Regions from separate parts of the Pandoraea sputorum genome, predicted to be linked through region 1. Evidence: predicted binding sites of a transcription regulator. Region 1 holds the regulator's gene; each other region holds the start of a gene.
What was found. Region 1 encodes sigma-54, which starts transcription at its own class of promoters, with help from an activator protein. Its sites were predicted from a motif close to TGGCANGNAANCTGCTTT; they were not measured.
Positions count from the first base shown of each region.

Region 2: nirB (nitrite reductase large subunit NirB) is a predicted target of sigma-54. The motif match lies at 2,118-2,135, and genes of this name have one in related genera.
Region 3: NA29_RS19350 (acetyl-CoA acetyltransferase) is a predicted target of sigma-54. The motif match lies at 1,313-1,330, and genes of this name have one in related genera.

Region 1 covers NZ_CP010431.2:597,107-600,385, reverse strand. Annotated here, with positions in the region: gene lptA (lipopolysaccharide transport periplasmic protein LptA) at 1-493, shown strand, start outside; gene lptB (LPS export ABC transporter ATP-binding protein) at 528-1,298, shown strand; gene NA29_RS02745 (RNA polymerase factor sigma-54) at 1,392-2,882, shown strand; gene hpf (ribosome hibernation-promoting factor, HPF/YfiA family) at 3,024-3,279, shown strand, end outside.
Region 2 covers NZ_CP010431.2:4,355,676-4,358,954, forward strand. Annotated here, with positions in the region: gene nirB (nitrite reductase large subunit NirB) at 1-1,951, opposite strand, end outside; gene NA29_RS19175 (acyl-CoA dehydrogenase family protein) at 2,370-3,279, opposite strand, start outside.
Region 3 covers NZ_CP010431.2:4,394,157-4,397,435, reverse strand. Annotated here, with positions in the region: gene NA29_RS19355 (TRAP transporter substrate-binding protein) at 1-679, opposite strand, end outside; gene NA29_RS19350 (acetyl-CoA acetyltransferase) at 1,369-2,535, shown strand; gene NA29_RS19345 (acyl-CoA synthetase) at 2,564-3,279, shown strand, end outside.

The DNA of each region.
Region 1 (3,279 bases):
CGTGACGATGACCAAGGGGACGATTCTCCTGAAGGCCGATCGCGTCGAAGTGACTCAGGATCCGGAGGGCTATCAGTACGCCACCGCTTACTACAAGCCGGGCGGCCCGCTCGCCTACATGCGTCAGAAGCGCGACGGCATGGACGAGTACATCGACGGCTGGGGCCAGACCATCTATTACAACGGCAAGACCGAAGTCGCTACGCTGACCACGCAGGCCACGCTCAAGCGTCTGGCCGGGGGCACGAAGGTACTCGACGAGATTCACGGCAGCGTGATCACGTACGACACCTACAATGAGGTCTACACCGCCAACAGCGGCGCCGATCAGGTCAACCCCAACAATCCGAACGGCCGCGTGCGCGCCACGCTCGCACCTCGCAACGCCACGGGCGCACAGGCGTCGGGCGCTGCCAGCAAGCCGGTCGCCGCGCCCAAGGGCGATTTGCCGCCGCTGTCGCCTTCCAAGAACATCGGGAATCCGCGTGAGTAATTCTGCCAATTCTGCCAACAGCAACGCTTCGACCATCAACCCGGGCGCCGGCCCGGCGGGCAAGCCCAGCGCGCTCGTCGTGCGCTCGCTCAAGAAGCAGTACGGCGCGCGCACCGTCGTCAAGGACGTGTCGCTCGACGTGAAAAGCGGCGAGGTCGTGGGTCTGCTTGGCCCGAACGGCGCGGGCAAGACTACGTCGTTCTACATGATTGTGGGACTCGTGCCCGCCGACGATGGCGAAATCCAGCTCGACGGCAACCTCATCAGCGAACTGCCGATCCACGAGCGCGCCCGCATGGGTGTCTCGTATCTGCCGCAGGAAGCGTCGGTGTTCCGCAAGCTCACGGTCGAAGACAACATTCGCGCCGTGCTCGAATTGCAGGTCGATGCGCAGGGCAAGCCCCTCAAGCGCGATGAAATCGAACGTCGCATTGAAGCCCTGCTCGACGAGCTTCAAGTGGGCCACCTCCGCGAGAATCCGGCGATGTCGCTCTCGGGCGGCGAGCGTCGTCGCGTGGAAATCGCGCGCGCCCTGGCCACACAGCCGCGTTTCATTTTGCTCGACGAACCGTTCGCGGGCGTCGACCCGATCGCCGTGCTGGAAATTCAGCGGATCGTGCGCTTTCTCAAGGACCGAGGCATCGGTGTCCTGATTACCGACCACAACGTGCGCGAGACGCTGGGTATCTGCGATCACGCGTACATCATCAGCGAAGGCTCGGTGCTTGCCGCCGGTACGCCTGACCAGATCGTTGCCGACGAAAGCGTCCGTCGCGTCTATCTGGGCGAGAATTTCCGGATGTAAAGCAGATTTTTCGCATGTAAACCCTGCCTCCGATAGGAGTCAGGGACGGTTCCGTTGGCGTGACAAAGCCTCTACAATGAAGGCGAGACCGCTATGAAACCGACTCTTCAACTCCGCACCTCTCAGCACCTGACCCTCACGCCGCAGTTGCAGCAATCGATCCGGTTGTTGCAACTGTCGACGCTCGAACTTCAACAGGAAGTCGAGCACGCCCTTACCCAGAACCCGATGCTCGAACGCGAGGACGATTGGCTCGCCGGTTCGGTACGTGTGGGCACAGACGGGTCGCTGCGCAACGAACGGAGTTCGTCGTCGGGCAGTTCGAACGACAATGGCCCCGAGGCCTCCAACGGTCACGACGAAGCACGCGAACTCGATGGTGAGGCCCGCTTCGACGACAACGCGTCGGACAACGGCAGCGACTGGAGCCTGAACGACTTCGCCCGCTCCGGCAGCGCATCGGACGACGACGACAATGCGCGTCCGCAACTTCACGTCGACCACCCCAATCTCCGCGAACATCTGCTGGCCCAACTGCGCCTGACCAAGGCGAGTCCGCGCGACCGCGCGCTGGTGGAATTCCTGATCGAATCGCTGGACGAAGACGGCTACCTCGGTAGCCTGCTCGACGAAATTCAGGCCGAAATGCCTGAAGAACTGGCGCTCGAAACGGAAGAGATCAACGCGGCGCTGGCGCTGCTGCAAAGCTTCGACCCGGCGGGCGTGGGTGCCCGCAGCCCGGCCGAATGCCTGCGTCTACAGCTCCAGCGTCTGCCCGCTAGCGGTGTGCGCACCCTGTCGCTGCGCATCGTCACCGATCACCTGGAACTGCTGGCCGCGCGCGATTACACGCGTCTGCGCCGCCTGCTAGGTGTCGGTGAAGACGGCCTGCGCGCCGCGCATCAGCTGATTCGCTCGCTGGACCCCTTCCCGGGCGCGGCTTACGGCGCGCCTCAGGCCGACTATGTCGTGCCGGACGTGCTGGTACGCAAGCAAGGGAGCGGCTGGACGGCGGAGCTGAATCCGGAAGTCATGCCGCGTCTGCGTATCAACGAGATGTATGCGCGCATTCTCCGAAATAACCGGAACGATCCGGGAACCGGCAACCTCCAACAGCAGTTGCAGGAAGCGCGCTGGCTGATCAAGAACATCCAGCAACGCTTCGACACGATCCTGCGGGTGGCGCAGGCGATTGTCGAGCGCCAAAAGAACTTCTTCACGCATGGCGAAATCGGCATGCGGCCCTTGGTTTTACGCGAGATTGCTGATACGCTGGGTTTACATGAATCCACGATTTCACGCGTGACAACGAGTAAGTACATGCTCACTCCATTTGGAACCTTCGAGCTCAAGTACTTCTTCGGATCACACGTGGCAACGGAAGCCGGAGGCGCTGCGTCATCGACCGCCATCCGCGCACTCATCAAGCAACTCATAGGAGCAGAAGACCCGCAGAGCCCCCTTTCCGATAGCCGTATCGCGGAACTGCTGGCAGAGCAAGGTTTTGTGGTGGCGCGGCGCACTGTCGCGAAGTACCGCGAGGCCATGCGAATCCCCGCAGTGAACTTGCGCAAATCTTTGTAGGACAGTCCTGGTGCGCCATGTTGGCCGCTGGGGCATTACGCCGCAGTGCGACATTGCGTCACGTCAATGGCTCGCACCCTCGCTAGCCAGCGTCAACGTTGACGCGGCCTGCACTTCGGCATTTCAGCAAGGAGAGCAGCTATGAATCTGAAGATCAGTGGACACCATCTCGAACTCACGCCTTCGCTGCGCGAATTTGTCGTCAACAAGCTTAACCGCGTGTTGAATCATTTCGACCAGCTAATTGGCGCCGAGGTGATCCTCTCTGTCGACAAAACCAAGGAGAAGAGCGGACGCCAGATCGCGAGCGTCACGGTGTTTCTCAAGGGCAAGGAAATTTTCGTCGAGAAGTGTGACGAGAATATGTATGCCGCCATCGACAAGCTGATCGACATGC
Region 2 (3,279 bases), 2.0 Mb from region 1:
TGCCGAAGCGGCAGAACTCGCTGCCCACACACGTCTTCACCGTGCGGATCGACTTGCCGTAAGCGTGCCCAGAGGGCATGCCCAGATCGCGCCACACATTCACCAGATCGTCCTTCTTCACGCCGAGCAAGTCGATGCGCTGACCGCCCGTGACCTTGACCATCGGAATCTGATACTTGTCCGCCACGTCGGCAATGCGGCGCAGTTCGCTCGCATTCGTCACGCCGCCCTTCATCTGCGGGATGACGGAGAACGTGTTGTCTTTCTGGATGTTGGCATGCACGCGTTCGTTGACGAAGCGGCTTTGCGGATCGTCCACCGCTTCCTTCGGCCATGTGCTGAGCATGTAGTAGTTCAGCGCCGGACGACACGTTGCGCAGCCGTTGGGCGTGCGCCATTCGAGGAAGTCGAAGGCGGCGCGGTGCGTGGTCAGGCGATGCTCGCGCACCGCGCGACGCACATCCGCATGCGACAGGTCGGTGCAGCCGCACACGGCCTTCTCCTTCGGCGCGGCGTCGTAGGTCGAGCCGAGCGTGCTCATCAGCATCTGTTCGCACAGACCCGCACACGAGCCGCAGGAACTGGCGGCCTTGGTGTGCTTCTTCACTTCGTCGAGCGTGAACAGGCCCTTCTCCGTGATGGCCTTCACGATGGTGCCTTTGCAAACGCCATTGCAGCCGCAGACTTCATCGGTGTCGGCCATGGCCGACGCGCGGTTCTGCCCTTGCGTGCCGACGTCGCCCACACTCGACTCGCCGAACATGATGCGCTCGCGCAACTCCCCCAGCGTGCGCCCTTCGCGCAGCAGCTTGAAGTACCACGCGCCGTCGGCCGTGTCGCCATACAGACACGCGCCGACGAGCTTGTCGTCGCGAATCACAAGCTTCTTGTAGACGCCGCTCGCCGGGTCCGACAGCACGATTTCCTCCGTGCCTTCGCCGCCCAGAAAGTCGCCCGCCGAGAACAGATCGATGCCCGTGACCTTGAGCTTGGTGGAGAGCACCGAGCCGCGATAGCTGCCGATGCCCATCAACGCGAGGTGATTTGCGCAGACCTTGGCCTGCTCGAACAACGGCGCAACGAGACCGTACGCCACGCCGCGATGGCTCACGCATTCGCCCACGGCGTAGATGCGCGGATCGTAAGTTTGCAGCGTGTCCGACACCACGATGCCGCGTGCGCAGTGCAAACCGGCCGCTTCCGCCAGCGTGGTATTCGGACGAATACCGGCGGCCATCACCACGAGATCCGCCGCGATTTCGTCGCCGTTGCTGAACCGCACGGCGCGCACGCAGCGGTTGTCGTCACCGAGAATCTCCGTCGTCTGATGCGACAGACGGAACGCAAGGCCGCGCGCTTCGAGCGACTGTTGCAGCAGCTTGCCCGCCGTGCTGTCGAGCTGACGCTCGAGCAGCGTGTCGGCCAGGTGCACGACCGTGACGTCCATGCCGCGCAGTTTCAGGCCATTGGCCGCTTCGAGCCCGAGCAATCCACCCCCGATCACCACCGCGTGACGCTTCACTTTGGCCGTCTCGATCATGATTTCGGTGTCGCGAATGTCGCGATAGCTGATCACGCCATCGAGATCCTTGCCCGGCACCGGCAGAATGAACGGGCTGGAGCCGGTCGCGATAAGCAGACGGTCGTAGGGCGCTTCTGTGCCGTCGGCACAGCGCACCACGCGGCAACGCCGGTCGATTTGGCTGACCTCGCGGCCGAGGTGCAGCGTGATGCCCTTCTCCGCATACCAGTTGAGCGGATTGAGCACGATGTCCTTGAACGCCTGCTCGCCAGCGAGCACCGGCGAGAGCAGGATGCGGTTGTAGTTCGGATGCGGCTCGGCGCCGAACACGGTGATGTCGTATTGGTTCGGTGCAATCTCAAGCAGCTCTTCGAGCGTGCGGATGCCGGCCATGCCGTTGCCAATGACGACCAGACGAGGTTTGCGCATGCTGTCTTCTCCTGTTGCGCCTGCAGCGCCCGAAAAACAAAACGGCGTCCGTCCGTGCCGAAGCACAGAGGGACGCCGTTGTCCTGTGGGTACGTCGCAGGCTGTCCCGCCCGACGTCGCACCTGAATTCGTTGCCGGCGACGCCTTTGCCGCTGGCACTAACGCTTACGCAACAAGCGTGCCAGGCCGCACTAGATCATCGGCAATGCCACATCGGGCAAGGAAAAGAAGTCAGACTGTCTATGGGAATCGTCCGATAAATCTGCGCTACATCACCCAACTTCAGCACCGCATCAGTGCATGACGCGGGACATTCGCTTCGCGCGCACCAACATGAAGCCCTCAGGCGACATGGGGGTTGCCGCGAGACCGGACGCTCCCTCCTCGACGCGCTGCGGTCTCCATCTTGCGCCTCACCTCACGGATACGGCGTCACGGGCGGGATGCCGGCAAACAAAGCGCCCGCGCTATCGTAGGTCGCCTCCCCCAGGAACGCGTGCTGTGTCACGACCAGCGAGTCTCGCATGATCCACTGCAGTCGATTGTCGTTGTAAATCGCCGCCGTTCCAGCCAAACGGTAGGCTTTCTGCACGACATCGGCGCAGATCTGGGCAGCGTGCGTCGCGCTCAGGCGTAACAGGTTCGCCTGCTCAGACGTCACCGGATGTCCCGCCAGAATCGAATTCCACGCGGCCTCGGGCGCCTCATAGAAGAACGCCCGGGCGCTGCGCAACATGGCTTCCGCCTTGCCGAGCTCGATTCGGTAATAGGCGCGATCCCCGAGGCGCGGCGCCCCCGTCACGGTTTTCGTGCCGCCCGCCATCTCCGTGACCATATCGAGTGCTGCGCGTGCAAGTCCCAGATTCACGGCGGCGTGGACCTGCGCCTGGTAGGACACTGCAGGATAGCGGTACAACGGCTCGTCAACCGTCGGTGCCGTGCCGCGCGTGAATGTCCATGCCGTATCCACCCGCTTTTTGTGCAAGCGCAAGTCATGACTGCCCGTGGCTTGCATTCCCACCACGTCCCAGTTGTCCACGATCTCGACTTCCGACGCCGGAAACACAGCGGTCAGCGGTTTGCCAGCAGCAGCGCCACCGCCATTCGCTGGCGTGCCGCCAATGCCCACGCCGAGCCACGAAGCCCCTTTGCAGCCGCTGGCAAAACGCCATTGCCCCGTGACCTCCCATCCGCCTTCGACGGCGACCGCAGGTTGCAACGGATATAACCCGCCGCCGAAGACCTGATCAGGGCCGCTCGCATAGATCACTGCCTGAGTCTCAAGTGGCAACGACGCGAGGTAGATGTTGCCGGAACCGAAGGCAGCG
Region 3 (3,279 bases), 1.9 Mb from region 1:
TGGCCGTGGTCAGCAGCGCCAGCGGGTTTTCCTGCGCTTCGACGATGTGCGTTTGCAGGGCCGAATAGACTTCGGCGAAGTTGATCGACGTGGGCGACGAATCGAACGCCTTGAACATCGACGTCCACAGCGGGCTCGTCGGCACGCGGATCTTCAGGCCTTTAAGGTCGGTCGGCGAGTTGATCGGACGGCTGCTCGTGGTGATCTGGCGATAACCGTTCTCCCAGATCTTGTCGAACGCGAACACGGTCGTCTTTGCGATCTGGCCGCGCACGTGCGCACCGAGATCGCCGTCCATGGCGGCCCACACCTGGCTGTAGTCCTTGAACGCGAAGCCCACGCCCGAAATCTGCGCGGCCGGCACGAGCGTGCCGAGAATCAGCGGCGAGAGCGTGAAGTAGTCGATTGCGCCCGAGCGAATCTGGCTCAGCATATCGCTGTCGGATCCGAGCTGATTGTTCGGATAGATCTGAAAGTCGATGCGGCCTTTTGATTGTTCGGCGATCTTCTGCGCCATCTCCTTGGCGCGGATGTTCATCGGATGGCTGACCGGCAGGTTATTGGCGAACTTCAATGTGAATTCGGCAGCGTGCGCCTGCGTCTGATACAACCCCGTAGCGGCGGCGGCCGATGTGGCGGCCACAACCTTGATGAAGTGGCGGCGGTCCATGGTGCTCATACTGCTGTCTCCTGTTTATTGGTTTGGTGACTGCGTCTGAAGCGCGGGCCGTGCACACGTGCTGCCATGCAACGACCCGGCCAACTCGGAAAAGTGGCTGGCTAATCTTACGCAAATCGAATGCCAGTTCGGCATCCGAACGGGAAAACCCTTACGTTGTTAAGCATTAGTGAAATCCCGGGGGCGGTGCCGCGTGTCGGCCGCGCGCCTTTCATCAGGCGCAACAAGCCTTCGCGAGCGTGTCGCGGGTATGGTGCGATTTGCTGCGCGAGCGAGGCTCGGCCGAACCCAGCAAACATGCGGGTGTGACACCTGTCGCATTTCGTCGACGCCTTGCGACACCTGTCGCAAATGTCGCCACGCCCGGTGCGACAGGTGTCGCACGCATTTCGGCATGTCGGACATTGCTGCGGCACAGCAAATTTTCTTCATCCGGCGTGCTTAAGAATTCACTTGATGGGCCGGTGGCTCCCGCTTTACGCTTGCGTCAATTGCACAGGTGCCACAAGCACCGCATGCGCCACAAGCGCGGCAAGAGAACGACCTCGCAACGACGACTGACCGAGCCGTCGATGTGACAGATCAGGCGTTACGCTGCCCACGTCGACCGTACGTAGACGCCTTGCAGGGATCTGGCATCGAAATTGCTCACCGGAGTCTGGATGACCCCAATTTTCCGGAGACACTTCATGGTTGCTGCATGCCTTACCGGCTGGGCCCACTCCCAGTTCGGCAAACTCGATAACGTCGACGCCGAGGTTCTGCTGGCCGACGTCGCCCAGGCCGCCCTCGACGATGCGGGCCTCTCGCCCGAACAGATCGATTCCATTCACGTCGGTACCTTTAACGGCGGTTTCCTGTATCAGGACTTCCCTTCGTCGCTCATCTTCAACCGCATTCCCGGCCTGCGTTTCAAACCCGCCACGCGCTACGAAAATGCGTGCGCGACCGGTTCGGCCGCCGTGCACGGCGGGCTGCAATCCATCGAAGCGGGCAAAGCCACACATGTGCTCGTGATCGGCTTCGAGAAGATGACCGAACTCGCCACGCCGCAGGTCGGTGAAGTGCTGCTCAAATGCTCGTATGCGCGTGAGGAGGCCGGGATTCCCGGCGGCTTCGCAGGCGTGTTCGGCACCATCGCGCAGGCCTATTTCGACCGCTACGGCGATCAGTCCGACGCGCTCGCGCGCATTGCCGCGAAGAACCACCGCAACGGCTCGGTGAATCCGTACGCCCATATGCGTCGCGACTTCGGCTACGACTTCTGCCGCAATGTCTCGGAGAAGAACCCGTTCGTGGCCGGTCCGCTCAAGCGCACCGACTGCTCGATGGTGTCGGACGGTGCGGCTGCACTCGTCATCTCCAAGGCGGACGTCGCACGCAGCATGCCCAAGGCGGTCGGCTTTCGCGCCGCCGTGCAGGTCAACGACTATCTGCCGCTCTCGCGACGCGATCCGCTGGCATTCGAAGGCGGTCAGCATGCGTGGCGTCAGGCGCTGGGCGTGGCCGGGGTGTCGCTGAAGGACTTGTCGCTGGTCGAGACGCATGACTGCTTCACCATCGCCGAACTCATCGAATACGAAGCGATGGGGCTGGCCAAGCCGGGGCAGGGCGCGAGTGTTCTTGCGGAAGGGTTGACGGAAAAGAACGGGCTGCTGCCGGTCAATCCGTCGGGCGGTCTGAAAGCGAAGGGGCATCCGGTGGGGGCTACCGGTGTCTCGATGCACGTGATGGCGGCGATGCAACTGACGGGTACGGCGGGCGACATGCAGATTCCCGATGCGAAGCTGGCGGGTGTCTTCAACATGGGCGGCGCGGCCGTGGCGAACTACGTGAGCATTCTCGAAGCGCGCTAAGCGTGCCGGGCGATCAAGGAGACGAGAAATGCTCAAGAAGGTCATGAACCTCGGCCGGTTGTTGGCCGACGTCGCGCGGCGGCACCCGGACGAAGCTGGTCTGATCGTCGGCGACAACGTAGCGACGTGGGGCGAGATCGACGCCCGCGTGAATGCTGCCGTCGACGCGCTGCGCAAGCTCGGCGTGAAGAAGGGCGACAAGTTGCTCGTGCATTCGCGCAACAACCTGCCGATTTTCGAGAGCGCGTGGATTGCGTTTCGCCTCGGGGCCGTGTGGGTGCCGACGAACTTCCGTATCACCGCGCCCGAAGCGGCGTATCTGGGGCAGTCGAGCGGCGCCTGCGTGATGATTTACGACGCGGGTTTCGAAGGCCACGTCGATGCGGTACGTGCGGCGTCGCCCGCATTGCGCCACGTCATCGCCCTCGGTGCGCCGCGTGCGGGCGAGCTGCACTACGAGACGCTCGTCGCCGAACACATGGGTGCACAGGGGTACGAGGAGGAGGTGGAGTACGAAGATCCGTTGTGGTTCTTCTACACCTCGGGCACAACCGGCCATCCGAAGGCAGGCGTGCTCTCGCACGGGCAGATGGCGTTCGTCGTCACCAACCACCTGGCCGATCTGATGCCTGGCATCACGTATCGCAGCCGCTCGATGGTCGTCGCCCCTCTTTCGCATGGCGCGGGCATTCACGCCATCGTCAACACCGCGCGCGGCGCGGCCAGCGTGTTGTTGCCGGGCGA